One region of the Mammaliicoccus lentus genome, then DNA from elsewhere that is predicted to be linked to it. Evidence: riboswitches for the same ligand, from Rfam matches in the RefSeq annotation. Region 1 holds a riboswitch; each other region holds the start of a gene.
What was found. Region 1 has a riboswitch for S-adenosylmethionine ahead of ACNMOQ_RS03785 (M20 family metallopeptidase). Riboswitches for the same ligand answer to the same signal wherever they lie in the genome.
Positions count from the first base shown of each region.

Region 1 (10,727 bases):
ACAATCGCTCAGCAACCTGAAAAAATGGGACAAGAATCAGTAAATTCAGTATTGAAACTGATGGAAGGTAAAAAAGTAGATAAAGAAATTAAAGTACCACTTAAACTCGAAAAATCTAAATAAATGTTTATTTTATGGTGAATAAGGTAAAAGACTAATGTAGTCTTTTACCTTAATTTATTTGAGAAAAAAACTTTTAGAATTTGCAACTTATTTATAATGATTCTAAATAAGTGTGTAAATAGCGTTGACAGATTAGAATGATTATAATATAATAGTTATTGTAATCAAAAGAGACCAAATAACAAACAAATCTTAGAGGAGTGTAATAAATGAATAACAATAAAGAAGTAATTGAAGTATTAAACAAACAAGTAGCAGAATGGACAGTACTTTTCACTAAACTACACAATTATCATTGGTATGTAAAAGGGCCAAACTTCTTCTCACTACACGAAAAATTTGAAGAATTATACAATGAAGCAAGTGTATATATCGACGACATTGCTGAACGTATTTTAGCAATCGATGGTAACCCAATCGCTACTTTACAAGAAGCTTTAGAATGGTCAGAAGTTAAAGAAGCAGAGAAAAATCTATCAGCTAACCAAATGGTAGAACAATTATCAAAAGACTTCACAACTGTAATTGGACAATTAGAAGAAGGTATACAATTAGCAGAAAAATTAGATGACGAAATGACAGGAGACATGTTATTAGGTATGGTAACAAGTCTTGAAAAACACAACTGGATGCTTAAATCATTCTTAGGATAATAAAATATAAATGAGGCAGTTTAAATAAATCTATCTCATTATCAAGCACCGGCTTATTGAGAATTCTCAATAAGCCGGTGCTTTTTTATTATTAAAGAATATAGAATATTTGATGTATATAGTTTTGCTTGTTGACACGTTTGGTAAGAAGTGACAATAAGAGCACTGTTGTTGACACGTTTGATGAGAAATGACAATAAGGGACCTGTTGTTGACACGTTTGATGAGAAGTGACAATAAGGGTACTGTTATTGACACGTTTTACGAGAAATGACAATAAGGGCACTGTTGTTGACACGTTTTACGAAAAATGACAATAAGGGACCTGAATATTGCAAGATGAGCTTCACGTGTAACATAGCTCCTTTGAATGTAACAACATTATAAAAAAAGAAGCTAAGACATATAATGTCTTAGCTTCTTTTTTTATTCAGCGATTTCTAAAGCAATTTCCATCATTTGAGTAAATGAATTTTGTCTTTCTTCTGCTGTTGTTGCTTCGTCTCTTAATAAGTGGTCACTAACTGTAAAGATACCTAGTGCTTTTTTACCGGCAGCAGCAGCATTTACGTATAAACCTGCTGATTCCATTTCAACACCTAAAATACCTAATCTTGCCCATTTACTTGTTACTTCTGTGTCTGCATTATAGAAAATATCACTTGAGAAGATATTACCTACATGAGTAGTTGCTCCAATTTCGTCTGCTTTATTTTTAGCGCTTGATACTAAACCGAAGTCAGCAATTGGTGCGAAGTAACCTGGTACGTTGAATTGGTCAACATAGCGAGAATTAGTAGATGCACCTTGTGCAATAATAATATCATATAAATTGATATTCTCTTGCATAGCACCGCATGATCCAATTCGGATAATCGTTTCTACATCAAAGAAATTATATAGTTCATAAGAATAAATACCGATTGAAGCGATACCCATACCTGAGCCCATAACCGATACTTCTTTTCCTTTATATGTACCTGTGTATCCTAACATATTTCTTACATCGTTGAATTGTTCAACATTTTCTAAAAAGTTTTCAGCAATAAATTTAGCACGTAATGGATCCCCAGGCATTAGTACAGTTTTTGCAATTTTTACACCATTTGGTTGAATATGCGGTGTCCCTTGTGTCATAACTATCTTCTCCTTTAAAAATAAAAGTTTTTTCAATTTAAAGATAACATTTGTTTCAATTTTTTGCGAATTTTTGTACGATTAAGTTGAAAGAAAGTGGTGAATGGAGATGGATTTACAAAAAAATAAAGACAGCATACGCGTAGCAAAACTATATTATGAAGATAGTTTAAGCCAAGAAGCAATAGCTCAAAAGCTTAATATCTCTAGACCAACTGTATCGAGATTATTGAATCACGCGAAAGAACATGGGTTTGTCAAAGTAACAATTGAAGATCCATATCAAGATGCTGAAAGTTTAGCTTCACTATTAAAAGCTAAATACCAATTGAAAGATTGTATTGTTGAACATGCATCGCATAATGATTATTTAAACGTACAAAGTGCTATTGGAAAGCGTACCGCGGAATATTTAAATACTATTGTTAAAGATGGAGATAATATTGGCATTAGTTGGGGTAAAACAATGTATCAAGTGTCTCAATTTTTACAGTCTACACATTTAAAGGATATTGGTGTAATACAACTTAAAGGTGGTATTAGTTTTTCTCATATAGACACAAGAAGCCATCAAATCCTTGAAAGGTTTGCACAAGCTTATAATGCGACACCTAGAGATTTGCCTCTACCAGTTATATTTGATGTGAAAGAAGTTAAGCAAATGGTAGAAAAAGATAGACACATCCAATCTATTTTAGAACAAGGAAGACAAGTTAATATCGCTTTGTTTACAGTAGGAACAGTTAGAGATTCTTCTTTATTATTTAAATTAGGATTTTTTAACGATGAAGAAAAAGAGAGAATTAAACACTCAGCTGTAGGAGATATTTGTTCACGCTTTTATAACGAGCAAGGGGAAGTTGCAGATCAAGCTATAAATGACCGAACGATAGGTATTGAATTAGATGCTCTAAAAGAAATAGAAAATTCTATTTTAGTAGCTGGAGGAGACCACAAAATTTCTGCTATACGTGGTGCTTTAGAAGGTCATTTAAGTAATATATTGATCACTGATCAATATACAGCACAAGCATTACTAGATTTATGAACAAAATTTCTTATATCATTTTACATTTGTTCAAAGCTTGTTTATAATATAGTTAAAGATAGAATATACGAGGAGGATTCACTATGACATTAGCAAAATATATCGATCACACAGCTTTAAAACCAGACACAACACTGGAACAAATTGATGCTTTATTAGAAGAAGCGAAAGAATATGGATTTAAATCTGTATGTATTAATCCAACACATGTTGCACATGCAAGAAAAGCATTAGAAGGTACAGATGTATTAGTTTGTACAGTAATTGGGTTCCCTTTAGGGGCAACAACAAGTGAAGTGAAGGCTTTTGAAACAGAAGACGCTATTAAAAAAGGTGCACAAGAAGTAGACATGGTCATCAATATTGGTGCGCTTAAAGACGGTCGTGATGAAGAAGTTAAACGTGATATTGAAAGTGTTGTAGCAGCAGCAAATGGTGTAACAACTAAAGTAATTATTGAAACTTGTTTATTAACAGAAGATGAGAAAGTTAGAGCATGTGAATTAGCGCTTGCTGCAGGTGCAGATTTCGTTAAAACATCAACTGGATTTTCATCAGGTGGCGCAACTGCAGAAGATATCAAATTAATGAGAGAAACAGTTGGTCCTGATTTGGGCGTTAAAGCTTCAGGTGGTATCCGTTCATACGAAGATGTTAAGACGATGATTGATAATGGTGCAACTCGTATTGGTGCTTCAGCAGGTGTAAAAATATTAAAAGGTGAATCATCTGATTCAGATTATTAAAATTAAAGGTACGTTTATGTACCTTTAATCTTTTGAATTACAAGTAAGCGTATTCATAAACAGGAGGGTTTCATTATGAGAATGGTAGATGTTATAGCTAAGAAACGAGACGGGAAAGAATTAACGAAAGAAGAAATTGAATTTTTCATTAAAGGGTATACTGATGGAGAAATACCTGATTATCAAGCTTCAAGCTTTGCAATGGCGACATATTTCCAAGACATGACTGATAACGAACGTGCATATTTAACGATGGCAATGGTTGAATCAGGCGATCAAATTGATTTATCTGAAATTGAAGGTATTAAAGTGGATAAACATTCAACAGGTGGAGTGGGAGATACAACTACTTTAGTATTGGCTCCTTTAGTAGCCGCATTAGATATACCTGTAGCAAAAATGAGTGGCCGAGGATTAGGTCACACTGGCGGTACAATAGATAAATTAGAAGCGGTTGAAGGTTTCCATGTAGAAATATCAGAACAAGAATTTATTGATTTAGTAAATAGAGATAAAGTAGCTGTTATTGGTCAAACTGGAAACTTAACACCAGCAGATAAAAAGCTTTATGGTCTACGTGATGTTACTGGAACAGTTAACTCTATCCCACTTATTGCGTCATCTATAATGAGTAAGAAAATTGCAGCTGGAGCAGATGCGATTGTTTTAGATGTGAAGACGGGTGCTGGTGCGTTTATGAAAACGCTAGAAGACTCAGAATTATTAGCGCATGCAATGGTGAAAATAGGGAATAATGTAGGGCGAAATACTATGGCTATTATTTCTGATATGAGTCAACCATTAGGAAGAGCAATTGGCAATGGACTTGAAGTGAAAGAAGCAATAGAAACGTTAAGAGGTGAAGGACCTGAAGATTTAACAGAACTTGTATTAACTTTAGGATCTCAAATGGTTGTATTAGCTAAAAAAGCTGAGAATTTAGATGAGGCACGAGAAAAATTACAAGAAGTTATCCAAAACGGTAAAGCACTTGAGAAGTTTAAAGTATTCCTTGAAAACCAAGGCGGAGATGGTTCGGTAGTTGATGATGTTTCTAAATTACCTCAAGCTCAACATACGTTTGAAGTAAAGGCGAAAAAATCTGGATATGTATCTAACATTGTAGCTGATGAGATTGGTGTTGCTTCAATGCTTTTAGGGGCAGGAAGAGCTACAAAAGATGATATAATTGACTTAGCCGTTGGTTTAGTATTAAATAAAAAAGTTGGAGATAAAGTTGAAGAAGGAGAATCACTTGTAACAATCTATGCAAATCAAGAAGATATTAAAGATGTTGAAGAGAAAATTTTAAATAACATTGATATTTCTGATGAACAAGTGAAGCCGACTTTAATCCATAAAGTGATTACAGATTAGGAGTGTGTCAAATGACAAACCGATTTAAACGTATTCATTTAATTGTAATGGATTCAGTAGGAATAGGCGAAGCACCAGACGCTAAAGATTTTGGTGACGAAGGTTCACATACATTAAAGCATACGCTAGAAGGTTTCAAAGAATCCTTACCAAACCTAGAAAAATTAGGACTTGGAAATATAGAATCTTTACCAGTTATCAATAATGTAGAAAAACCTAAAGCATTTTATACAAAATTAAGTGAAGCGTCTGTAGGAAAAGATACAATGACAGGACATTGGGAAATCATGGGATTAAATATTGATAAACCATTCAAAGTATATCCTGAAGGTTTCCCTGAAGAACTTGTTAAAGAAATAGAAGATTTAACAGGTAGAAAAGTTGTGGCAAATAAACCAGCATCAGGTACTGAAATTATAGAAGAATACGGTAAACATCAAATGGAAACAGGCGATTTAATCGTTTATACGTCAGCAGACCCAGTATTACAGATTGCTGCACACGAAGATATCATTCCATTAGAGGAATTATATGATATTTGTGAAAAAGTTAGAGAACTAACTAAAGACCCTAAATATTTAATCGGGCGTATTATTGCACGACCATATTTAGGAGAACCAGGTAATTTCACAAGAACATCTAATAGACACGATTATGCATTGAAACCATTTGGTAAAACTGTCATGAACACGCTAAAAGATGCAGATTACGATGTAATTGCAATTGGTAAAATTAATGATATTTATGACGGAGAAGGTGTAACAAAAGCAATACGTACGAAAGATAATATGGACGGCATGGACCAACTTCTTAAAGTTGTAGATACAGACTTTACAGGAATTAGTTTCTTAAATTTAGTTGATTTTGATGCGTTATATGGCCATAGAAGAGATAAAGAAGGTTACGCTCAAGCAATTAAAGATTTCGATAATCGTTTAGGTGAATTGTTAGAAAATGTTCGCGAAGATGATTTAGTTATTATTACAGCAGATCACGGTAATGATCCAACAGCTGATGGTACTGACCATACTCGTGAATATGTTCCATTATTAATGTTTAGTCCAAGCATTACGGAATACCACGAACTTTCAGGGGATACAACGTTTAGTTCAATTGGTGCAACAATTGCAGATAACTTTAATGTAGAATTACCGCAGTTCGGTAAGAGCTATTTAAGTGAAATGGGGATTAAATAATGAACGCAGTAAGACGTATTTTTGGTCTTGCATTTAGTTTTGCAGGCCTTATGCATTTTATGAGATCAGAAGGTTTTGAAGCTATCGTACCTAATTTCTTACCCTTTAAAAAAGGAATTGTATGGATTTCAGGCGTGATGGAAATTATTTTCGGTATTTTATTACTCGTTAGAAAACCAAGTAGTATGACTAAGAAATTAATTGAATGGTTCTTAGTTGCTGTATTTCCAGCAAACGTATATATGGCACAAAAAAATATACCGTTAAATGGGAAACAATTACCTACATGGGCTTTATGGGGTAGATTACCATTACAATATGTACTTATTAAAATCGTTAGAAAAATGTAATTAAAAAGGAGTGAAACAGAGATTTTTTGAAAAATTAAATCTCCGTTTCACTCCTTTTTTCTATTTTAAACATAATAGTGTATTTTATTAATCTTCTTTAAATATTACATTCCATCCATCTTTTTTCGATAAGAATTCAGTTGCAAGTCGTTGGGCACCTTCTAATGAGTGGCTTGCTGCCCAACCACATTGTACTTCATTACATGCTGGAACTTCTGTAGCTTGCTCAACATCTTTTAACGTTTTTTCTATAATATTTAAGACATCATCATAATCGTCATGATTTATAAATGAAGCGTAAAAGCCTGTTTGACAACCCATTGGGCTTACATCTACAACATTATCAGTATGGTTTCTAATGTTTTCAGCCATTAAATGTTCTAAAGAGTGTAAAGCGGGCATTTCCATATGTTCTTTATTTGGTTGTTTAAAACGAATATCATATTTGTGAATAACATCTCCATTTAAACCTTCTTTAATTCCCGCAAGTCTTACAAATGGTGCATCTACTTTAGTGTGATCTAAATTAAAACTTTCTACATTCATCTTTGTCATGAAGATTCCTCCTTTGATTTCGGCATCATTATATCAAGTAAATTTTGAAAAAACAATAAATTCAGATTTCAATTACTTTCTTTATGTGTTACTTTATAAGATAATAAAATAAATTATTCTGAAAATGGAGTGATGTGTATGGAGAGATTAAGAGTCGTCCCATACGATAGTATATGGCAACATCTTTTTTTAGAAGAAAAGAAATATTTACAATCGTTATTAAAAGAACATAGCATAAATATAGAACACATTGGATCTACAGCTATCCCAGGGTTATCAGCTAAACCTATCATTGATATTTTAATGGTGGTAAAAGATAGTGAAACGATAGATGATTATACAAAGGAATTATCTGCACTAGGTTACGAGTCTAAAGGAGAACGAGGCGTTATTGGAAATCGTTATTTTAAAAAATATAATCATAACGGTGATGTCTCTCATCATTTACATATCTATGATGAAGACAGCCCACACATATTGAGACTTATTTCTTTTAGAGATTATTTGAGAACATTTAACGGCGAGAGAGAACGATATAGTCGCCTTAAACATGACTTATCTATAGATTTTCCAGCGGATAGTGTAGAGTATTATCAAGGTAAAGATAGTATGATTAAAGAATTTGAGAAAAAGGCTGAAAAATGGTACTTAAACTCAAATGATGCGCTCGCAAAACATTGACATATCCGAGTGTTAAAGTTAGAATTAAAACAATTTCATACGTATTATCAAGAGTGACTGAGGGAAAGGCCCTTTGACGTCCAGCAACCTCCCTACATGGAAAGGTGCCAAATCCTGCAGTGTTCAACTGAGAGATAAAATTTCGATTGGCGCATTTCCTAACTAAGGAGTGCGCTTTTATATTGGAAAGGTTGTATAGTGAATGAGCAATTTATCGCAAAATATTTTAAATTATATTGAACAAAATAAACACTTATATTTGTCTATGAGCCATCAAATACACGAACGTCCAGAACTAGGTAATGAAGAAGTTTTTGCTTCAAGATTGTTAAGTGATCAACTGAAAAATCATCATTTTAAGATAGAGAAAAATATAGCAAAGCATCCGACTGGATTTATAGCTACATATGACACGAAAATAGAAGGTCCAACGATATGTTTTTTAGCGGAATATGATGCATTGCCAGGCTTAGGGCATGCATGTGGACACAATATAATCGGTACTTCGAGCGTTTTAGCAGGTATTAGTTTATCAAAAGTTATTGACCAAGTGGGCGGTAAAATAGTCGTGCTTGGTTGTCCAGCAGAAGAAGGCGGGGTTAATGGTAGCGCTAAAGCTAGTTATGTTAAAGCGGGTATTATAGACGATTTAGACATTGCACTTATGGTACACCCTGGCCATGAGACGTATGTCACAGTGCCATCATTAGCAGTAGATGTATTCGATGTAAAGTTTTATGGAAGGAGTGCTCACGCGTCTGAGAATGCTTTTGAAGCGATTAATGCTTTAGACGCTATGTTGTCCTTCTTTAACGGTGTAAGTATGTTGAGACAACAAATTAAGAAAACAGATAAAGTGCACGGTGTAATATTAAATGGAGGTGAAGCGGCAAATATTATTCCTGATTTTACACATGCAAGATTTTATACTAGAGCAACCTCACGTAAACATTTAGATGAACTGACTGATAGAGTTCGAAAAATCGCTGAAGGAGCTGCATTGCAAACTGGTTGTAAGTCAGAAGTAAGACCAATACAAAACGGTGTAAATGAATTTGTTATTAATAAACCTTTAGATGAATTGTTTAGAAAACATGCAGAATCTTTAGGAGAAGATGTTATAGAAGATGATTTTGGTTTTGGATCAACAGATACGGGGAATGTAAGTCATATCATACCTACTATACATCCACATATTAAAATCGGACCATCTAATTTAGTTGGTCATACGAAAGAATTTTGCCAAGCTGCAGCAAGTACAATGGGAGATAAAGCATTGATAAGCGGTGCTAAAATATTAGCATCGATGGGATTAGAATTAATAGAGAACGTACCCCTTAGAAATGAGATTATCGAGCATCATCAAACATTAAGGGAGAACTTATTATGACAAAAGCCTATCATAAACCTTTATTATTAACACTTAAAGATTTATATGAAGATAATATTATCTATAATTCGAGGCCATCCTATGAAGATAATCCTTGGTTAAAAGCCGAAGAAGATCAATCTAATTTTTTAACAGCTAGAGAATTGGTTATTAGTAAAATGCCAATGATTATTCATGAAGCATGTTTAACAAAAAGGATAGAAGATTTGTTAAATCTAGTTGGAGAAAAAGTGCCAGACAATATACATCGTTTTAAAGATAAAGAAAGTTACGAACAATTGATACAACAATTAACAAATAAGCGTAATAAAATATTCTTTCAATATATTCATGGAGAACATTTATGTGATAAGGACGATTATGCTATATATAAACCAAAGTTTATAGACTTAAACAATAAATCGAAATTATCACAGTGGACTAAAGGAAAGTATTTACCTAGACGTGAATGTGTTAGTGTTAAAGAATATGAAGAAGAAATTAAAAATTGGGAACTACCTCTTGTATTAAAGCCGGGAGATGAATTACCGACAGCAGGTGGGTATGGGGTTATGATATGTTATACTGAAGATGATCTAAAGAAAGCAAATCAAAGAATTAAAGAAGCTACTGAAACAGAACATATTATTATAGAACAATTTATCGAAGAGGTAGACAATTATTGTGTGCAATATGTATATAGTGAAGATACTGGTATCCAATATATAGGGGCAGTTAAACAATTAACAGATGACTACGGATTTTATAATGGTAATGTTAATTCAGACGAAGTACCACAAAGCGTTATAGATGCAGGATATGAAATTATGCAAAATGGTGTTGAATATGGTTATAAAGGTGTTTCAGGCTTTGATTTACTGATAGATAAAGAAGGAAAAATATATGCCATAGATTTAAACTTTAGACAAAATGGTTCAACGAGTATGCTTTTACTTAAAAATAGATTAAAAGATGGTTTTCATAAATTTTTAAGTTACCATGCAAAAGGAGATAACGAACACTTTTATAAAGTGATTGAAAAATATGTTGAAGATGGCCATCTTTATCCACTCTCATTCTTCGATGGGGATTGGTTTGGAAAGAATAAAGTAAATGCAAGATTTGCTGGCATATGGCATGCTGAAACAGAATCTAAAGCACTTCAATTAGAACAAAAATTCCTTTCTGAACTCTACGATGAATAGCATTTAAAATAATTATGGAAATTAAAGCAAATTTTCATTGACTTATAGCTTTTAAATATACTATATTTTATTGGTATTAAATATAAAGAAGAGGGTGGTATAACAATGGCTATCCAGGATATGTCTATGTTCAAACAAATATTAACGAAAGAAAAATTTTACGTTGTTCTAACAGATAAAAGAATTTTAAGAGATGCAGATACAAATACTCGTTTAATTTGGTCAAAACAAGAATACGCAGAAAAGTATTTAAAAGAAACTAACATTACAACATACGAAAAAGTGAT
Region 1 covers NZ_OX344834.1:783,267-793,993, forward strand. Annotated here, with positions in the region: gene ACNMOQ_RS03735 (D-ribose ABC transporter substrate-binding protein) at 1-123, shown strand, start outside; gene ACNMOQ_RS03740 (Dps family protein) at 333-776, shown strand; gene deoD (purine-nucleoside phosphorylase) at 1,203-1,913, opposite strand; gene ACNMOQ_RS03750 (sugar-binding transcriptional regulator) at 2,023-2,961, shown strand; gene deoC (deoxyribose-phosphate aldolase) at 3,045-3,707, shown strand; gene ACNMOQ_RS03760 (pyrimidine-nucleoside phosphorylase) at 3,783-5,084, shown strand; gene deoB (phosphopentomutase) at 5,096-6,280, shown strand; gene ACNMOQ_RS03770 (DoxX family protein) at 6,280-6,630, shown strand; gene ACNMOQ_RS03775 (S-ribosylhomocysteine lyase) at 6,718-7,185, opposite strand; gene ACNMOQ_RS03780 (GrpB family protein) at 7,324-7,866, shown strand; SAM riboswitch class I at 7,908-8,007, shown strand; gene ACNMOQ_RS03785 (M20 family metallopeptidase) at 8,069-9,256, shown strand; gene ldmS (L-aspartate--L-methionine ligase LdmS) at 9,253-10,440, shown strand; gene ACNMOQ_RS03795 (DUF2750 domain-containing protein) at 10,546-10,727, shown strand, end outside.

Region 2 (10,727 bases), 1.4 Mb from region 1:
GCTTATTTTTGTTTATTAAAAAAATATTTAACTCAAGACTATGTGTTCTTAATTAATATTGGTATAATGATGTTAAATACACATATGGAGGTATAGACATGATAAAATTTTATCAATATCCTAACTGTACAACATGTAAAAAAGCTGCAAAATTTTTAGAAACAAATGGTGCGAGTTTTGAACCAATAGATATTACTCAATTAACACCAACTGCTAACGAATTAAAAGATATGATTGATGGAACAGACGTTACTGTTAATCAATTATTTAACACGCGTGGTGCAAAATATCGTGAGTTAGGTCTTAAAGATAAAATTGATGATTTATCTGACGACGAAAAATTCGAATTATTAGCTTCAGATGGCATGTTAATTAAACGCCCATTAGCTGTATTAGGTAACAAAATCACTTTAGGTTTTAAAGAAGATGAATACCGCCAAACTTGGCTATAAAATAGTTGCTTGAATAAGGGCTTTATGTCATTATTATAATTGAATTACATATAGGAGGGGATTACTTTGGCAGTGCCTAGTGAGTTAAAATATTCAAAAGAACACGAGTGGGTAAAAGTTGATGGCGATGTAGTTACAATCGGTATTACTGATTTCGCTCAATCTGAATTAGGGGACATCGTATTTGTTGAGTTACCAGAAGAAGGTGACGAATTAACTAGTGGAGATTCATTCGGTAGTGTAGAATCTGTAAAAACAGTTTCTGAACTATATGCACCTCTTTCTGGTAAAGTTGTAGAAGTAAATGATGAATTAGAAGATAGTCCTGAATACGTTAATGAATCTTCTTATGACAAAGCTTGGATGGTCAAAGTAGAATTAACTGATAAATCACAATTAGATGATTTATTAGATGCTGATGCGTATAGTGAAATGATAGGTGAATAGCAATACAACAAACTCCACGGTACAGTAGTATCATGGAGTTTTTTAGCATAATCTCATTGAGAAGTAAAAATATAATATTATTCATTTGTAGAAGGTGAAGGCCATGGCGATGATTAAAAAAGTAATAATCGTAGAAGGTATTTCAGATAAGAAGCGAGTGAAAGAAGTATTAAATGAACCCGTTCACGTAATTTGCACACACGGTACAATGGGTGTCGAAAAAATGGACGAACTTTTAGATGAAATTTATGGTAAACAAGTGTATATATTAGTCGATCAAGATAAAGAAGGTAAACGCATAAGAAAATGGTTCAAAAAATATGTGAGTGAAAGTCATCATATTTATATAGATTCAACTTTTACTGAGGTAGCACGTTGCCCAAGACAATATTTAGCGAATGTGTTAAACTATCATGGATTTGAAGTTAATCACGACTTTGTATTGAAAGGGAAGTATCGTTATCATGAAACGCACAGAAATATCGAACGATGTATACAAGCTTTTTAATGAAGATATACATTTGTTATTCGGTTATACACCAACATGTGGAACGTGTAAAATCTCAGAACGCATGCTAGATATTGCCAACGAAATGACAAAACTACCTATAAACAAATGTGACTTAAACTTTTATCCGGAATTTTGTGAAGAATATGAAATACAATCCGTACCAGTTCTATTTATAATGAAACAAGAAAAAGTTATAAAAAGAATTTATGCATTTCAGTCAGTTCCGTATATAGTTGAGAATATTCAAAAAGTTATTGACGATAAAAACTTATCGTGATAGTATGAATTTAATTAAATACGTAATAGCTCTTATCAAGAGTGGTGGAGGGATGTGCCCTTAGAAGCCCGGCAACCGTCATATAAATATGAAATGGTGCCAATTCACAGAAAGTGTAAACTTTTGGAGATGAGAGAAAGACAATTAATAACGCCTTTCTCTAATCATTAGAGTGAGGCGTTTTTAATTTAAGGATTAGGAGGCAACAGATTTGATCGAGTTAAATAAGGTCGTAAAGACTTTCAAGACAAAAAAAGGTGACATAAAAGCTGTTGACCATGTTGACTTAAATATAGAAAAAGGAAGTATATATGGCGTAATCGGTTTTTCAGGAGCTGGAAAGAGTACCTTGATTCGAATGTTTAACGGGTTAGAAACCCCTACTGAAGGTGAAGTTATAGTAGATGGTGCGAATATAGGTAAATTGTCAAAACAAGAACTTCGAAAAAAACGACAAAAAGTAAGTATGATATTCCAGCATTTTAACTTACTTTGGTCTAGAACAGTTAAAGACAACATTGCTTTTCCGTTAGAGATCGCAGGTGTCTCTAAAAGCGAGATTAATAAAAAGACAGAAGCGTTAATCAAAAGAGTAGGATTAGAAGGTCGTGAAAATGCTTATCCATCTCAATTATCTGGTGGGCAAAAGCAAAGAGTAGGAATCGCGAGAGCTTTAGCAAATGATCCACACGTATTATTATGTGATGAAGCTACGAGTGCCCTTGACCCTCAAACAACAGATGAAATACTAGATTTATTGATAGACATCAATAAAGAGCTGGATTTAACAATTATACTTATCACACATGAAATGCACGTTATAAGAAAGATTTGTGATCATGTTGCAGTAATGGAAAATGGTAAGTTTGTCGAAGAAGGAGAAGTCATCAATGTATTCAATAATCCTCAAACACATGTAACGCAAAGATTTGTTAAGGATGATTTGAAAGCAGACGATTTAGAAAGAACGTTGCAAGACTTCAAGAAAGAACAGCCTGAAGGTGAAATATGGAAGCTGAACTTTGTAGGTGGAACTAGTTCAGAACCTGTGTTAGCCAAAGTGATTAAAGAATATAACGTAAATATTAATGTCATTGAAGGCGACGTTAAACTCACTCAAAACGGTACTTTTGGGCATATGATTGTACATCTGCCTGATGGAAACTATTCTAAAGACCAGATTAAACAAGAATTAAATAATCTTGGTGTGAAAGTTGAGGTGGGTATTAATGAATAAGTCATTTGGTGAAATAATCACTGAAATGGTAACAATGCCTAACGTGAGATGGGACGCTGTATGGGAAGCGTTATACGAGACCTTATACATGACCGTCATTTCAACAGTTTTTACACTAGTGTTTGGCTTAATACTAGGAACGTTATTGTTCTTAACATCTAAAGGAACATCTAAAAGTTCTCGTGTATTTTATTCAATTGTTTCATTTATAGTGAATTTATTTAGAGCAATACCATTTATCATACTTATACTATTGTTGCTACCATTTACTGATATTTTACTTGGTACAATAAGTGGTCCGAAAGGTGCTCTACCAGCCTTAATCATTGGAGCTGCGCCATTCTACGCAAGATTAGTAGAGATTGGCATGAAAGAAATAGATAAAGGTGTAATAGAAGCGGCTGTATCTATGGGTGCAAACACATGGACAGTTGTGAGAAAAGTATTACTTAAAGAATCATTACCTGCACTTGTATCAGGTCTAACTGTAACTGCAATTGCATTAGTAGGATCTACAGCAATCGCTGGTGTTATCGGTGCAGGAGGATTAGGTAACTTAGCATATCTAACTGGTTTCACACGAAATCAAAATGATGTAATCCTAGTTTCTACTATATTAATACTAGTTATTGTATTTGTTATCCAATTTATTGGAGATTTAATTGTTAAGAAAATTGATAAACGTTAAAGGAGTGCCTTAAAATGAAAAAAGTTCTAGGACTATTGTTTGTTTCAATATTGACAGTTGTATTGGCCGCTTGTGGCGGAGGAGACGGAGATAAAGATAAAAAAGAAACGATTAAAGTCGGTGCATCTCCAGCACCACATGCAGAAATATTAGAAGAAGCTAAACCAATTCTTGAAAAAGAAGGCTACAAGTTAGAAATTAAAACGATTAATGACTACACAACACCAAATAAATTATTAGATAAAGGTGAATTAGACGCAAACTTCTTCCAACATACACCATACTTAGAAACTGAATCTAAAGATAAAGGTTACAAAATAGAATCTGCAGGTAACGTACATATCGAACCAATGGCAGTATATTCAAAGAAGTATAAAAAATTAACTGACTTACCAAAAGGTACAACAGTATATGTATCTAATAACCCAGCTGAAGAAGGACGTTTCTTATCATTCTTTGAAAAAGAAGGATTAATTAAACTTAAAGATGGCGTTGATCCAGTAGATGCTACATTCGATGATATCGCTGAAAATAAAAAAGATATAAAATTCAATAACAAACAAGCAGCTGAATTTTTACCAAAATCTTATCAAGCAGATGAAGGTGACGCAACAATTATCAACTCTAACTATGCAATTGAACAAGGGTTAAATCCATTAAAAGATTCAATCGCAGTTGAAGGTAAAGATTCACCATATGCTAACTTAATCGCAGTACAAAAAGGTCATAAAGACGATGAAAAAATTAAAGCATTAATGAAAGTTTTACAATCAAAAGAAATTAAAGACTTCATCAAAGAAAAATACGATGGTGCCGTAATAGAAGCAAAATAATGATATAAGAATTAGCCCGGGACATTTATATATGTCTCGGGCTTTTTTTATTCTAAATAGTTTGGTTAAACGTCTCATGATTTACGCTATGCATCTTTCTTGTTTTTACTTTGTTGGTTTAATAAACTACATTTAAGACTTAAAACAAAGGTGGATAAACATGAAAATAATACTAGTTGGAGCACATGGCACGATAGGTTCAGCCGTTGTAACTGAATTAGAAGAAAATGGTCATGAAGTCATAAAAGTTGGACGTAATTCAGGTGATTACCAAATGGATATGACAAACATAGAGGATATCAAACTCATGTTTCAACAAATCGAAAATATAGATGCTGTAGTCTCTACTGCAGGAGCAGCGAATTTTGATGATTTAAGTGAGTTAACACCAGAATCAAATGAGGTAGCTATAACAAGTAAGCTATTGGGACAAATCAATTTAGTACTTATAGGCCAACATTATATAAATGATGGAGGAAGCTTTACTTTGACTACGGGCGTTATCATGGATGATCCAATAAAAGGGGGCGTTTCTTCAGCGATGGCCGGCGGTGGTATAGAAGCATTTGTTAAATCTGCTGCCTTTGAATTAAAACGGAATTTAAGAATTAATAACGTCAGTCCTAATGTAATCGAAGAAGCGCTTGAAGATTATGGTGATTTCTTTAAAGGTTTTAACGCAGTACCAGCAAGTAAAGCAGCAAAGGCATATTTGAAAAGTATAGAAGGAATACAATCAGGACAAACTTTTCGTATATATGAATAAAATATAATTGAAGACAAAAATCAGGAAAAATTCTTTTTTCAGTAGAATTTTTCCTGATTTTTTAAAATTATTCTAAAATAATTCGTTTGCAAGGTACAATACAAGCATTAAAGCGGCAATAGCATATAAAATCAAGCCGATAAATTTAGAATTTCTAATATTAAATGTGGCTATCGTAACTATCGTTAAAATAGTAAGTAAAGTATTTATTAAACTGCTCAAATTAATAACATTGACTAGATTGAGTAATAGTATAAAAGCGCATATCGCACTAATTACAAATGAAAATTGTTCATATCGTTTCATATTTAAAATCCTTCCTAAATTTATATCTCTAATTATTATAATTATATTATAAAAAAATAAAAAATGCTTACTGAGGCCTTTCAAATAGAATATTTATAAATTGAGAATGAAATCATTTTATTATCATTTAAAAAATATTTCACTTAAACCCTTGTAATAATAGGGTTTTATAATAAAAAGTGAGCGTAAGTGTTTGATTGCCTATATAACTACGTTATAATAATAAGAGTAAAGAAACATAACAAACTTTGACGTTACATTAAAATTATTATAAACTAGAAAAGATAATGTAGGGTTATCTTTTTAAAATGTGAATAAATTCTCTGGAGGGAAATAAACATGGCATCAAAATTAGAAATCAAAGATTTACACGTAGAAATAGAAGGCAAGGAAATTCTTAAAGGAGTAAACTTAACAATACAACAAGGTGAAATCCATGCAATCATGGGACCTAACGGTACTGGTAAGTCAACTTTATCATCAGCTATTATGGGTCACCCTAAATATGAAGTAACTAAAGGTGAAATCCTTTTAGATGGTGAAGATGTATTAGAAATGGAAGTTGATGAGCGTGCTCAAGCAGGTTTATTCTTAGCAATGCAATATCCATCAGAAATTTCTGGTGTTACAAACGCTGACTTCTTACGTTCTGCAATCAATGCTAAACGTGAAGAAGGCGATGAAATCAACTTAATGCAATTCATCAAGAAATTAGACAAACAAATGGATTTATTAGATATGGATCAAGACATGGCTCAAAGATACCTAAATGAAGGTTTCTCTGGCGGTGAGAAGAAACGTAATGAAATTCTTCAATTAATGATGTTAGAACCTAAATTCGGTATTTTAGACGAAGTTGACTCAGGTCTAGATATCGACGCATTAAAAGTAGTATCTAAAGGTATTAACAATATGCGTGGTGACAACTTTGGTTGCTTAATCATCACTCACTATCAAAGACTATTAAATTATATTTCACCAGATTTCGTACACGTAATGATGCAAGGTCGCGTGGTTAAATCAGGTGGCGAAGAATTAGCGAGACGTCTTGAAGCTGAAGGTTATGAATGGATTAAAGAAGAGCTTGATATTGAAGACGAAACAATTAACGCTGAATAATATATAAGAATTATAGTCAAGTAGGAGGAGTATAAATGGCAACTGAAACAAAGTTAAACATTAGCGTTGAAGATTTAGTAAATTATTCAGCATCTCAAAATGAACCACAATGGATGACTGATTTACGTAAAGACAGTTTTCAAAAGTTAGAACAATTAGAAATGCCTAAACCAGATAAAACAAAAATAAACAGATGGGATTTTGATTCTTTCAAATCTCACACTGTTGAAAGTGATACATTTGAGTCTATCGATAAATTACCTGAATCAGTTCAAAAAATTATCGATACTGAAAATGCTAAAAATCTAATCGTTCAGCATAATAATACACCTGCTTTTACAAAAGTAGATGATAAATTAACTGAACAAGGTGTTGTAATTAAAGATTTAAAAACTGCACTTATTGAAAACAGTGATTTAGTTCAAAAATATTTTATGACAGATGCTGTTAAAGTAGATGAGCATAGATTAACTGCACTACATGCTGCATTAGTTAATGGTGGGGTATTCGTTTACGTTCCTAAAAATGTAGTAGTAGAAGATCCTATCCAATATGTAGTATTACATGACGATAGCGATGCGAGTTTCTTCAATCACGCTATCATTGTGGCTGAAGAAAGTGCAGAAGTAACATACGTTGAAAACTATTTATCAACTGTTTCTTCTAACGATAATCAATTAAATATCGTATCTGAAGTTATTGCTGGAGCTAATTCTAAAATAACTTACGGTACAGTTGATTTCATGGATAAAGGATTCACTGGACACATAATCCGTCGTGGTATTGCAGCAGCAGACTCTACTATCGACTGGGCATTAGGTTTAATGAACGACTGTAGCACTATTAATGATAATACAACATACTTAATGGGCGATCGTTCAAACTGTAACTTAAAAACAGTAGTAGTTGGTCGTGGTGAGCAAAAACAAAACTTCACAACTCAAATTATTCAATATGGTAAAGAATCAAATGGTCATATCTTGAAACATGGTGTAATGAAAGATAGTTCTTCATCTATTTTCAATGGTATTGGTTACATTAAACACGGTGGAACAAAAGCAGATGCACAACAAGAATCACGTGTACTTATGCTTTCTGAAAAAGCACGTGGAGATGCAAACCCAATATTATTAATTGATGAAGACGATGTAACTGCAGGACACGCAGCATCAGTAGGTAGAGTAGACCCTACTCAACTATACTACTTAATGAGTAGAGGTATTTCTCGTGAAGAAGCTGAAAGATTAGTTATACATGGTTTCTTAGACCCAGTTGTTTCTGCATTGCCAATTGAAGGCGTTAAACGTCAATTACGTGAAGTTATTGAAACTAAAGTAACAACGCAAATATAAAAATAGGCACAGAAAGGTCTGATAATGTGGCCGAATCAACATTTAATGTAGAAAAAGTAAAAAAAGATTTTCCAATATTAGAGCAAGAAGTAAACGGTAAAAAACTTGTATATTTAGATTCATCTGCCACAAGTCAAACGCCGATACAAGTAACGGATTCTATTGCAGATTACTACAATCGATATAATTCGAATGTACACCGTGGTGTGCACACACTTGGAACGCTTGCTACGGATGCTTATGAAAAAGCACGTGAAACAGTCAGAAGATTTATCAACGCTCGATACTTTGAAGAAGTTGTTTTTACTAGAGGAACAACTACAGCAATTAACTTAGTTGCACATAGTTACGGAGACGCAAATGTTTCTGAAGGTGACGAAATTGTCGTGACTCAAATGGAGCATCACGCTAATATCGTCCCTTGGCAACAACTTGCTAAACGTACTGGTGCAACATTAAAATTTATTCCGATGTCTGACAGTAGCGAACTTGAAAAAGAAGCAATTGATAACACGATAACGGATAATACAAAAATTGTTGCAGTTACACATGTTTCAAACGTATTGGGTACGATAAATGATGTTAAATATATTGCTGAAGTTGCACATCAACATGATGCAGTAATTGCAGTTGATGGCGCACAATCAGCTCCACATATGAAAGTTGACGTTCAAGATTTAGATGTGGACTTCTTTAGCTTCAGTGGACATAAAATGCTAGGTCCAACCGGCATTGGTGCACTATACGGTAAACGTCATTTACTTGATAAAATGGAACCAATTGAATTTGGTGGAGACATGATTGATTTTGTAGGATTAGAAGATGCAACTTGGACAGACTTACCAACTAAGTTTGAAGCAGGTACACCACTTATAGCTGAAGCTATCGGATTTGCTGAAGCAATTAGATACATTGATGAATTAGGCTTAGAAGAAATTCATCAACATGAATATGAGCTAGTTAATTACGCATATAATGAGATGTCTAAAATAGAAGGTTTAGAAATTTACGGACCTTCACCTGAAAAGCGAGCTGGTTTGATTACGTTCAACGTTGAAGGTGTTCATCCACATGATTTAGCAACAGCACTAGATTCTGAAGGTGTAGCTGTTAGAGCTGGACATCACTGTGCACAACCGCTAATGAAATGGTTAAATCAATCATCTACAGCACGTGCTAGTTTCTATGTATATAATACTACTGAAGATGTTGATAAGTTAATTCAGGCACTCTATAGAACGAAGGAGTTTTTCTCTTATGAATTTTAATAATTTAGATCAACTATATCGTTCTGTGATTATGGATCATTATAAAAATCCTAGAAATAAAGGAGCTATCGAAGATGGTTCCATGACGATAGATATGAATAACCCAACATGTGGGGACCGCATCCGCTTAACATTAGATGTAGTAGATAATGTTATTAAAGATGCTAAGTTTGAAGGTGAGGGTTGTTCTATTTCAATGTCTAGTGCATCAATGATGACGGAGGCGGTAAAAGGTCATACCATCGAAGAAGCATTACACATGAGTCAAGAGTTTTCTAATATGATGCTAGGAGAATCTTATGAGATCACAGATGATATGGGTGATATCGAATCTTTATCAGGTGTGTCTAAGTTCCCAGCACGTATTAAATGCGCGACTTTAGCGTGGAAAGCATTTGAAAAAGGCACAAAAGAAGAAGATGACCAGTAACTTTTGAAGATTGGGCGTAAGCTATAATAAAAGAGGAGTGAAGAAAATGGCTAAAAAATCACCAGAAGTTGGAGATTATAAATATGGTTTCCATGATGAAGACGTTTCTATTTTCCGTTCAGGTAGAGGTTTGACAGAAGAAATTGTTAGAAAAATATCTGAAATGAAAGACGAACCACAATGGATGCTAGATTTCCGTTTGAAATCATTAAAACAATTCTATAAAATGCCAATGCCAATGTGGGGTGGCGATTTATCAGAATTAAACTTTGATGAAATCACATATTATGTAAAACCATCAGAACGTTCTGAACGTTCATGGGATGAAGTACCAGAAGAAATTAAAAACACTTTCGATAAATTAGGTATTCCAGAAGCTGAACAAAAATATCTTGCAGGTGTATCTGCACAATATGAATCAGAAGTTGTATACCACAACATGGAGAAAGACTTAGAAGAACAAGGTATCATCTTTAAAGATACAGATTCAGCTTTACGTGAAAACGAAGACTTATTCAAAGAATACTTTGCTTCTGTAATTCCAGCAGCAGATAACAAATTCTCAGCATTAAACTCAGCAGTATGGTCAGGTGGATCATTCATTTACGTACCTAAAGGTGTAAAACTTGAAACACCATTACAAGCTTACTTCAGAATTAACTCTGAAAATATGGGTCAATTCGAAAGAACTTTAATCATTGCAGATGAAGGTTCTTCAGTACACTACGTAGAAGGTTGTACTGCTCCAGTTTATACAACAAATTCACTACACTCAGCAGTAGTTGAAATCATTGTTAAAAAAGACGCATATTGCCGTTATACAACAATCCAAAACTGGGCAAACAACGTTTATAACTTAGTTACAAAACGTACGTTTGTTTATGAAAATGGTACGATGGAATGGATCGATGGTAACTTAGGTTCTAAGTTAACTATGAAATATCCATCATGTTTCTTACTTGAAGAAGGCGCTAGAGGTATGACATTATCTATAGCACTTGCAGGTAAAGGACAAGTTCAAGATGCTGGAGCTAAAATGAT
Region 2 covers NZ_OX344834.1:2,142,367-2,153,093, reverse strand. Annotated here, with positions in the region: gene ACNMOQ_RS10645 (arsenate reductase family protein) at 99-452, shown strand; gene gcvH (glycine cleavage system protein GcvH) at 519-899, shown strand; gene ACNMOQ_RS10635 (toprim domain-containing protein) at 1,003-1,407, shown strand; gene ACNMOQ_RS10630 (thioredoxin family protein) at 1,364-1,687, shown strand; SAM riboswitch class I at 1,717-1,823, shown strand; gene ACNMOQ_RS10625 (methionine ABC transporter ATP-binding protein) at 1,899-2,924, shown strand; gene ACNMOQ_RS10620 (methionine ABC transporter permease) at 2,917-3,612, shown strand; gene ACNMOQ_RS10615 (MetQ/NlpA family ABC transporter substrate-binding protein) at 3,627-4,445, shown strand; gene ACNMOQ_RS10610 (short chain dehydrogenase) at 4,606-5,211, shown strand; gene ACNMOQ_RS10605 (hypothetical protein) at 5,284-5,517, opposite strand; gene sufC (Fe-S cluster assembly ATPase SufC) at 5,857-6,636, shown strand; gene sufD (Fe-S cluster assembly protein SufD) at 6,672-7,988, shown strand; gene ACNMOQ_RS10590 (cysteine desulfurase) at 7,991-9,256, shown strand; gene sufU (Fe-S cluster assembly sulfur transfer protein SufU) at 9,246-9,686, shown strand; gene sufB (Fe-S cluster assembly protein SufB) at 9,733-10,727, shown strand, end outside.
Region 2: linked by a shared signal. The riboswitch ahead of ACNMOQ_RS10625 (methionine ABC transporter ATP-binding protein) and the one ahead of ACNMOQ_RS03785 (M20 family metallopeptidase) in region 1 are both predicted to bind S-adenosylmethionine.

Region 3 (10,727 bases), 760 kb from region 1:
TTTTGTCTTCTTAACTGGTAAAGGAGCACAACTTGAAAGAGCATTAATGAACTTTATGGTTACAATGCATACGACACAACATGGTTATACAGAAATGATGGTTCCTCAATTAGTAAATGCGGATTCAATGTTTGGAACAGGGCAACTGCCTAAATTCGAAGAAGACTTATTTAAAGTTGAAAAAGAAGGACTTTATACAATTCCAACAGCAGAAGTTCCTTTAACGAATTTCTATCGTGATGAAGTGCTTCAAAATGAACAGTTCCCTATCAAATTCACAGGACAATCAGCTTGTTTTAGAAGTGAAGCGGGTTCTGCAGGCCGCGATACAAGAGGTCTCATTCGTCTACACCAATTTAATAAAGTAGAAATGGTGAGATACGAGCGTCCTGAAGATTCATACAATGCATTAGAAGAATTAACTAACCATGCTGAAAAAGTACTTCAAGCTCTAGAACTTCCTTATCGTACAGTTAACCTATGTACTGGAGATATCGGCTTTGGAAGCGCAAAAACATATGATATTGAAGTTTGGTTACCAAGCTACAATGATTATAAAGAAATTAGTTCATGTTCAAATATGACAGATTTCCAAGCAAGAAGATCAAATATTAGATTTAAACGTGATAAAGATTCTAAACCAGAATTTGTACACACTTTAAATGGTAGTGGGTTAGCAGTAGGACGTACATTTGCTGCTATTGTTGAGAACTATCAAAATGAAGATGGTACAATTACTGTTCCTGAAGTATTAGTACCATTTATGGGTGGTCAAACTGTAATAGAATTATAAATGTGTGAAATAGTATAAAAAGGGTAATCATATTAATGGTTACTCTTTTTTTAGATTTAACTTGAATATAATTTTTATATCTGGTATACTTATTATACAAAATAAATAAAGGGAGTTATGACACATGACTAATTTCAATTTCGACAAAGTACACAGTAGTTTAGAATTTACAGTAAAACACTTAATGGTATCTCGAGTTAAAGGTACTTTTGATGATTATGATGTAGAAGTTACTGGTGACGTAAATGATTTATCATCATTAAAAGCTAAAGTAACAATTAAAGCACATTCAATTAATACTAATAACCCTGATCGTGACGCACACTTAAAATCAGCTGATTTCTTTAGTGCAGAAGAAAATCCAAATATTACTTTCGAATCTAAATCTATAAGTGAAGATTCAGTAACTGGCGATTTAACAATTGCTGGTACAACACATGAAGAAACATTCGATTTAGAATTTAATGGAGTAAGTAAAAACCCATTAAACGGAGAAACAGTTACAGGATTTGTAGTGGATGGTAAAATCGATCGTGAAAAATATGGCGTATCATTTAACCAAGCATTAGAAACTGGTGGCGTAATGATAGGTAAAGATGTTAAATTCGAAGCAAGTGCTGAATTTAGCTTAGGAGAATAATATAAATAAAGAATGGTAGCTCTTTGAGCTACCATTTTTTTTATTTATATAAGGATTATTAATTGTCTTAATATTTCGTCAAATTATATTGCTAAACTTAATTTGATATGATAAAACTAATACATATTAAAAACAAAAAAGAGGTAAGTCACACTGAGGTTAGACAAACGTTAGACTAACCTTTGAAACTATCTCCTTGAGAATGGAGGTATTATAAGTGCAGGAATCTGCAAGCATACATAAATCCTTGTTTTTACAAGGTGTTAAAGATTGTATACCAACAATGCTCGGTTATTTTAGTGTTGCGATAGCTTTCGGAGTAGTTGGAGTGTCATCAGGTTTATCCATTTTAGAAATTGCATTGTTATCCATTTTTGTTTATGCAGGTGCTGCTCAATTTATCATTTGTGCGCTTGTAGCTATCCAATCTCCTATATCTGCTATTTTCTTAACCATATTCTTTGTGAATTCTCGTTTATTCTTACAAAGTTTAGCTTTAGTACCAGCCTTCAAAAACAATAGTTTGTGGTCAAATATTGGAATTGGAACTCTTGTAACTGATGAATCATTTGGTGTAGCTATTACAAAGTATGCAAAAGAAAAATCTTTAAATGCTACATGGATGCACGGGCTTAACATTTCAGCATATATATTATGGGTTACAACTTCGATATTAGGTGGTTTAATAGGTAATCTAATTCCAATCGAAACGATACAAAAAAATAAAATAATTTATCATTTGTGGCTCATATGTTTAACAATTTTTTGTATGTTGCTATTTACGTTATTTATGCCAACGTTTCTTTCTATTATATTAGCAACATTAGTCGCTTCAATTGCAGGGGTGGTGTTTGATAAATGACGATATCAATGTATTTACTACTCATTACAGCTGGGTGTTTCATTATAACATGGGTTATAAGAGTAGCGCCGTTTGTTTTATTATCAAGATTTGAATTACCGGCTGGAATCATTAAATGGTTACAATTTGTGCCGGTTTGTTTATTTACAGCACTTATTGTAGAAGGCATGTTAAATCAAGAAGGATCAACAGGATATCAACTTAACTTAGAAAGTGTTTTTGTTGCAGTGCCAACTGTTGTTATTGCATTTGTCACGCGTAGTTTAACAATATCTGTTTTAGCAGGGATGTTGATTATGGCTATTGTAAGATTTGTCTTTTAATAACAAAGTATAAGTTATTGAAAGAGCATTGCTTTTCTAGTATTCTTAATATTAATTACATAGTAAAGCTTATTCAGAGAAGTTGAGGGATTTGGCCCGATGAAACTTCAGCAACCGGTCACCTTAGATACGGTGCTACGACCAACGAGTCTACTCGCATAATAAGAATGATGAGAACTTCTTACTTCTTTAACGAGTAAGAAGTTTTTCTATTATATAAGAGGGGGTTAGATAAGATGATTTCTCGTGAAACAGGTTCAGTAGAATTAGGTCGATTTGAAACAGAATCAGGAGAAGTGATTGATAACTTAAAGCTTCAATATGAGCATGTCGGTTATAAGGGGCAACCGCTTGTTGTTATCTGTCATGCATTAACAGGTAACCATTTAACGTATGGAGATGATGAGCATCCAGGTTGGTGGAGAGAAATTATCGATGGTGGTTATCTGTCTATAAATGATTATCAATTTATAACTTTTAACGTTATAGGTAGCCCATTTGGGTCGAGTTCAAAATTAAATACACCCCATTTTCCAGATACATTAACGATGAGAGATGTAACTAAAGCTAATATATTGGCTTTGAAACATTTTGGTTATGAAAAAATTGATGTTCTAATTGGTGGTTCATTAGGTGGCATGCAGTCTCTCGAAATTTTATATGACGGGTCAATTGAAGTTAAGAAAGCTGTTATTTTAGCGGCAACTGAAAAGACATCATCTTATAGCAGAGCTTTCAATGAAATTGCAAGACAAGTTATTCAAATGAATGGTCAAGACGGATTAAGTATTGCAAGACAATTAGGCTTTTTAACTTATCGTTCAAGTAAAGATTATGAAGCAAGATTCTCAGCAGATGATGTTGTCAGTTATCAAAAATATCAAGGTAATAAGTTTAAAAATAGCTTCAATAAAGATTGTTATCTCACTTTATTAGATGTATTAGATAGCCACGATATATTTAGAGGACGAAATGATGTTGAAGAACGCTTAAAACAAATAGATACAAAAGTATTAACACTAGGGTTCACTGATGACTTATTATATCCAGATGACCAAGTAAAATCACTCGGTCGATTCTTCAAGTATCATAGACATTTCTTCGTGCCAGATAATGTTGGCCATGACGGATTTTTATTAAACTTTGGAGATTGGGCACCATATGTTTATCATTTCTTAAAATTACATAAATTTAAAGCACGTTAAGTCGTTAAAAAAGTCACCTACATTGTTTTAAAGTATAAAAATCTGTAAAATAGAGAAAGATGTTTAAAATAGATTGGGAAGTGAAAATTTTGTCTTTTAAAGTCGATATAAAAGCGACAATTATTTCAATAGTTTTACTAATGTTAAGTATGGTTATTATTAACTTTTTACCACCTTTAGCATTTGTAATACTACCGTTCATTACAATACCTGGAACAATACTTTGGTATCGATCAAAACCGTCGTTTTTTGTGACAGTTGTAGTGGCATTATGCGCAACCGTATTACTTAGTAACGTATATTTATTAACTGTCATGACACTGATGATTTTTATGAGTGTATTTATTGGACAATTATTAATAGAACGTACATCTAAAGAACGTATATTATATTTAGTAACAGCATTTATGAGTGTATTAACAATTGCTGGTGTGTTAATCATGCAATTAACGGGAAAACTACCACTAACAAGTAATGTTTTTAATGAATATTATGATGTAATCGTGTCTTATTTTGAAATGAGTGGTAATTTCAGTACAGAAATTCAAGAATCTCTTCAAGCTTCAATTGATATATTACAAGCTAGTATTCCTGGGTATATTATATTATGGGTATTTTTATTAGTACTTGTTAATTTACTCGTGACTTTCCCTATATTGAGAAAGTACAAAATCGCAACACCGGTATTCAGACCATTATTTATGTGGCAAATTAAAAGTAGTGTCGCTTTCATTTTTGTAATCACAGTACTCGTTAGTTTATTCGTAACGAAAGACAATGTTGTGATGTATGGCATAGTCACTAACTTACAGTTTGTGTTAGAATGGGTTATATTTATCCAAGCATTATCCCTATTCCATTTATTTATAAAAGTAAAAAAATTACCTATAATTGTAGCTGTAATTATTTTCGTTCTTGCTTTTATATTTAAACCAATTGCATACTTATTTGGCTTAATGGACATATGGTTTAATTTAAAACAACGCATAAAAAAGTAAATTGAGGTGAGTTTATGAACCGTCAATCAGTTAAAAAAGCCCTAATATTTCCTTATATTATTATGATGGTCTTGGCTTTAGCACTGCTCGTTTTAAGTTTTTTAAATTCAATATTTTGGGCGTTTATTGCGACGGTTATTACTGTAGTCCTATTTGCAGCGAGTGTTTACTTTATTAGAACCAGCTTTGCAAAATTAGATTTATACATCGGGAGTCTAGCGGGTCGTATTACCAAAAGTAAAACGAGTGCTGTGAGTGATTTGCCAATTGGCGTAATATTACTCGATAAAAACTATAATATTGAATGGATTAATAATTTTATTAGTAGACGTTTAGAAAGAGATGTATTAAACGAACCAATAAATGAAATATTTCCAAATATATTAAAAAGATTAGAAAATACACAAGAAGTAGAAATTGAAGAAGGATCATACAAATATAAAGTCACTTACACTGAAAATGAAAAATCAATTTATTTATTTGATATAACAGAAACTTCACGTGTATATGAATTATATGAAAATGAAAAACCTATCATCGCTACGATATTTTTAGATAACTATGACGAAATTACACAAAACATGAATGACTCACAACGTTCAGAAGTGAATAGTCTTATTACTAATGTAATTAATGATTGGTCAACACGTTATGAATTGTATGTTAAACGTTATAGTTCGGATCAATTTATTGGATTGTTAAACAATAGTATTTTAGAAGATATTGAAGCATCTAAATTCAATCTGTTAGATGATTTGAGAGATAAGACAAGAGAAATTGGGCACCCGCTTACTTTAAGTATAGGTATTGGTGAAGGCAGTGAGAACCTAATAGAACTTGGTGAACTATCTCAATCAAGTTTAGATTTAGCTCTTGGTCGAGGTGGAGACCAAGTTGCCATCAAGAACTTTAACGGTAACGTAAGATTCTATGGTGGTAAGACTGATCCAATGGAAAAACGTACAAGAGTACGTGCTCGTGTTATTTCTCATGCGTTAAGAGATATCTTAATCGAAGGTGACAAAGTCATTATCATGGGTCATAAATCACCAGATATGGATGCGATAGGTGCAGCTATTGGTGTTTCTCGTATTGCTAAAATGAATAATTTAGAGTCTTATATCGTATTAAATGATTCAGATATTGATGATACATTACAACGTGTTATGAGAGAAATTGATGAGAAACCAGACTTGAAAGAAAGGTTTATCACATCAGAAGAAGCATGGCATGAGATGACATCTCGTACGACATTGGTTGTCGTTGATACGCACAAACCAGAACTTGTAATAGATGAGAACTTATTAAATAAAGCAAATAGAAAAGTAGTCATAGATCACCATAGACGTGGAGAAAGTATTATTTCAAGTCCACTGCTTGTCTATATGGAACCTTACGCAAGTTCTACAGCAGAACTTGTAACAGAGTTGCTAGAATATCAACCGACAGAACATCGTTTAACAAGAATTGAATCGACAATTATGTTGGCGGGTATCATTGTAGATACACGTAACTTTACGTTAAGAACCGGTTCAAGAACATTCGATGCTGCGAGTTTCTTAAGAAGTCATGGTGCAGATACAATTCTTTGCCAGCACTTCTTGAAAGATGATATAGATACTTATATTAAGCGTTCAGATTTAATTAAGACAGTTAAACTATTCCGTGGTGGCGTAGCAATTGCACATGGTGATGAAGAACAAATTTATCATCCTGTTACAGTTGCACAAGCTGCAGATGAACTATTAGGATTAGAAGGTGTAGAAGCTTCATATGTTGTAGCTAAACGCTCAGAAGACACAGTTGGTATTTCAGCTCGTTCTTTAGGAGAAGTAAATGTACAACTAACAATGGAAGCTCTAGGTGGAGGCGGCCATTTATCAAACGCTGCTACACAAATTAAAGATTCAACAGTAGAAGAAGCAATCGAAAAACTTATTGAGGTTGTTGAAACAGATGAAGAAGGAGTGGAAGAATAATGAAAGTTATTTTCACACAAGATGTTAAAGGAAAAGGTAAAAAAGGAGAAGTTAAAGACGTGCCAGTAGGTTACGCTCAAAACTTTTTAATTAAACATAATTATGCTGTAGAAGCGACAGCAGGAAATATGAAACAATTAGAACAACAAAACAAACGACAAGAAGAAATCAAACAACAAGAAATCGATGATGCTAAAGCATTAGCAGATAAATTAAAATCATTAGAAGTTGAAATTTCTGCTAAAACTGGTGAAGGCGGTAAGTTGTTCGGTTCTGTTAGTACAAAACAAATCACACAAGCTTTACAAAAACAACACGACATTAAAGTTGATAAACGTAAAATGGATTTACCGAACGGTATTCACAGTTTAGGTTACACAAACGTACCAATTAAACTTCATAATAAAGTTTCAGGTACATTAAAAGTACACGTTGTAGAAGAATAATAGATTATATAAAATAGGTCGGTATTTGATTTACCGACCTTTTTTAATGCGTTATAATAAATAATATTAAAAATGGAAAGGAGTAATCAGTATGGATGGTATGGATAATATGATGAATCCACGACAAATGCCTCATAATATAGAGGCTGAACAATCTGTTATCGGTGCAATCTTAATTGATCCTGAACTGATTAACTCAACAGGTGAAACATTAATACCTGAAGCTTTCTATCGAGCTAATCATCAACATATATTTAGAGCTATGTTGATGTTAAATGAACAGAATAAGGAAATTGATTCAGTTACACTGATGGATGAATTAGCAGCTGAGTCTTTGCTAGAAGAAGCTGGTGGACCGGCTTATTTAGCTGAATTAGCAAACAATGTACCAACAACTAGAAACGTTCATTTCTATATAGATATTGTGTTTAAACATGCTGTTAAGCGTCAATTAATTCGTGTAGCAGATAGTATTGCTGAAGATGGGTATAATCCAGAGCTTGATTTAGAGTCACTATTAGGTGATGCAGAGAAGAGAATTTTAGAGATATCTGCTACTAGAGGGACAGAAGGTTTCAAAGATATTAAAGATGTTTTAGGTATTGTGTTCGATAATGCTGAACAGTTAGATCAAAATAGTGGTCAAACCCCGGGGATACCAACTGGATATCGTGATTTAGATCAGATGACAGCAGGTTTTAACCGCAACGATTTAATTATTATTGCTGCGAGACCTTCTGTAGGTAAGACTGCCTTCGCATTAAATATTGCCCAACAAGTTGCTACTCACGAGAACTTATTCTCAGTCGGTATATTCTCATTAGAGATGGGTGCAGACCAGCTAGCGACACGTATGATTTGTAGTACAGGTAACGTAGACTCTAATAGATTACGTACTGGTTCTATGACTGAAGAAGACTGGAGTAGGTTTACAGTAGCTGTTGGTAAATTATCACGTACTAAAATATTCATCGATGATACACCAGGTATCCGTATCACTGACATAAGAGCTAAGTGTAGAAGATTAAAACAAGAACACGGATTAGACATGATTGTAATCGACTATTTACAGTTGATTCAAGGTAGTGGTTCACGTAGTTCTGATAATAGACAACAAGAAGTATCAGAGATTTCACGTATGCTTAAAGCTATTGCGAGAGAATTAGAATGTCCTGTTATCGCATTGAGTCAGTTATCTCGTGGTGTTGAACAACGACAAGATAAAAGACCGATGATGAGTGACATTCGTGAATCAGGTTCTATCGAGCAAGATGCGGATATTGTGGCTTTCTTATACCGTGATGACTATTATTCTCGTGGTGGAGAAGATGAAGACGGTGAAGCGGTAGATGCAGGTGCACAAGATGAAAACGGTGAAATAGAAATTATTATCGCAAAACAACGTAACGGCCCGACAGGAACCGTTAAATTGCACTTCATGAAACAATATAACAAATTTACAGATATAGATTATCAACATGCCGGTATGGAATTCGGATAAAAAAAGTTTTTAACCCAAAAGACGTACATTTATTACAAAGTCATAATAAATGTACGTCTTTTGTTTCGTGAAATGACAGTTAATTATTGTTTCGTTTGTGTTTTGAAGCATATAATTTTCGTGATAAAACCTTGTAACTACCATGGTTAAAGCTTTCTTAATGCAAAATTTTAGAATATCAAAATGTAAATTAACACCATAAATTAATGTTCGTTTTTAGTTTGCATTTTAAGTATAGGACTGATAGAATACTTAATGGTTAATGAGAAAAAGCGGAGGTGCTCACATGTCATCAATCGTAGTAGTTGGGACGCAATGGGGAGACGAAGGTAAAGGTAAAATTACAGATTTCTTAGCTGAAGATGCAAATGTTATTGCGCGTTTTTCAGGTGGTAATAATGCAGGTCACACAATTAAATTTGACGGAGAAACTTATAAATTACACTTAGTACCATCAGGTATTTTTTATGAAGAAAAATCAAGTGTTATCGGTAACGGTGTAGTAGTAGATCCAGTAGCTTTATTGAAAGAATTAGACGCATTAAATGAACGCGGTGTAGCAACAAACAATTTAAGAATTTCTAACCGTGCTCAAGTTATCTTACCGTATCATTTGAAACAAGATGAATTAGAAGAAGAAAAACGTGGAGATAATAAAATTGGTACAACGAAAAAAGGTATTGGTCCAGCGTATGTAGATAAAGCACAACGTATCGGTATCCGTATGGCTGATTTATTAGATAAAGAAACATTTGAAAAACTTTTAAAACAAAATCTTGAATATAAAAATGAATTATTTGAAAAAATGTTTAACGCTGAAGGTTTCACGTTTGATGAAATCTTTGAAACATATTACCAAGCAGGTCAACGCTTGAAACAATATGTTACAGACACAGCTAAATTATTAGACGATGCTTTCGTTAATGATGAAAAAGTATTATTCGAAGGTGCTCAAGGTGTAATGTTAGACATTGACCACGGCACATACCCATTTGTTACATCAAGCAACCCGATTGCAGGTAACGTTACAGTTGGTGGCGGTGTTGGACCAACTTACGTATCTAAAGTAATCGGTGTATGTAAAGCATACACATCACGTGTAGGAGATGGCCCATTCCCAACAGAATTATTTGATGAAGATGGTCATCATATCCGTGAAGTAGGTCGTGAATACGGAACAACTACAGGACGTCCACGTCGTGTTGGTTGGTTTGACTCAGTTGTATTACGTCATTCACGTCGTGTAAGTGGTATTACAGATTTATCAATCAACTCAATCGACGTATTAACAGGCCTTAAAACAGTTAAGATCTGTACAGCATACGAAATCGATGGTGTAGAAATCACAGAATACCCAGCAAACTTAAATGAATTAGAACGTTGTAAACCAATCTTTGAAGAACTACCAGGTTGGGAAGAAGATATTACAGGATGTCGTTCATTAGAAGAATTACCAAAAAATGCTCGTCGTTATTTAGAGCGTATTTCTGAATTATGTAACGTTAAAATCTCTATCTTCTCAGTAGGACCAGATAGAAACCAAACAAACCTATTAGAAAACTTATGGGACTAATAAATTTTTAAATCGAAAACGCTGAGACAAATTAATTGTCTCAGCGTTTTTGTTTGAGTAAATAAGAGAGTGAATGCCACGTGCAACATATTGCCTTCTTATTGACAAGACTATCGAGAAAAGGCAATAAGGCTACCGTTATTGACACGTTTAGTAAGAAAAGACAACAACTTGCCCGTTACAACCTAAAACTGAGAACCCTTAAAAAAGGAGCCATACAACACCTGCTGTATGGCTTCTTTTTTTAATAACGACAATCAATATCGGATTGTCTTTCATTATTAATTAGTGTATTTCACGTTTTTTAAAGCGTCCACCTTTTACTTCACTTACATCCCCGATTGATAAGAAGGCTGTATTATCTATTTCTGTTACGATATCTTTTAGCTTAGATTCTTCTAATCTCG
Region 3 covers NZ_OX344834.1:20,734-31,460, forward strand. Annotated here, with positions in the region: gene serS (serine--tRNA ligase) at 1-793, shown strand, start outside; gene ACNMOQ_RS00095 (YceI family protein) at 918-1,433, shown strand; gene ACNMOQ_RS00100 (AzlC family ABC transporter permease) at 1,651-2,295, shown strand; gene ACNMOQ_RS00105 (AzlD domain-containing protein) at 2,292-2,618, shown strand; SAM riboswitch class I at 2,685-2,786, shown strand; gene metX (homoserine O-acetyltransferase MetX) at 2,855-3,823, shown strand; gene ACNMOQ_RS00115 (DUF2232 domain-containing protein) at 3,904-4,821, shown strand; gene ACNMOQ_RS00120 (DHH family phosphoesterase) at 4,836-6,800, shown strand; gene rplI (50S ribosomal protein L9) at 6,800-7,246, shown strand; gene dnaB (replicative DNA helicase) at 7,347-8,747, shown strand; gene ACNMOQ_RS00135 (adenylosuccinate synthase) at 9,034-10,320, shown strand; gene ACNMOQ_RS00140 (YitT family protein) at 10,606-10,727, opposite strand, start outside.
Region 3: linked by a shared signal. The riboswitch ahead of metX (homoserine O-acetyltransferase MetX) and the one ahead of ACNMOQ_RS03785 (M20 family metallopeptidase) in region 1 are both predicted to bind S-adenosylmethionine.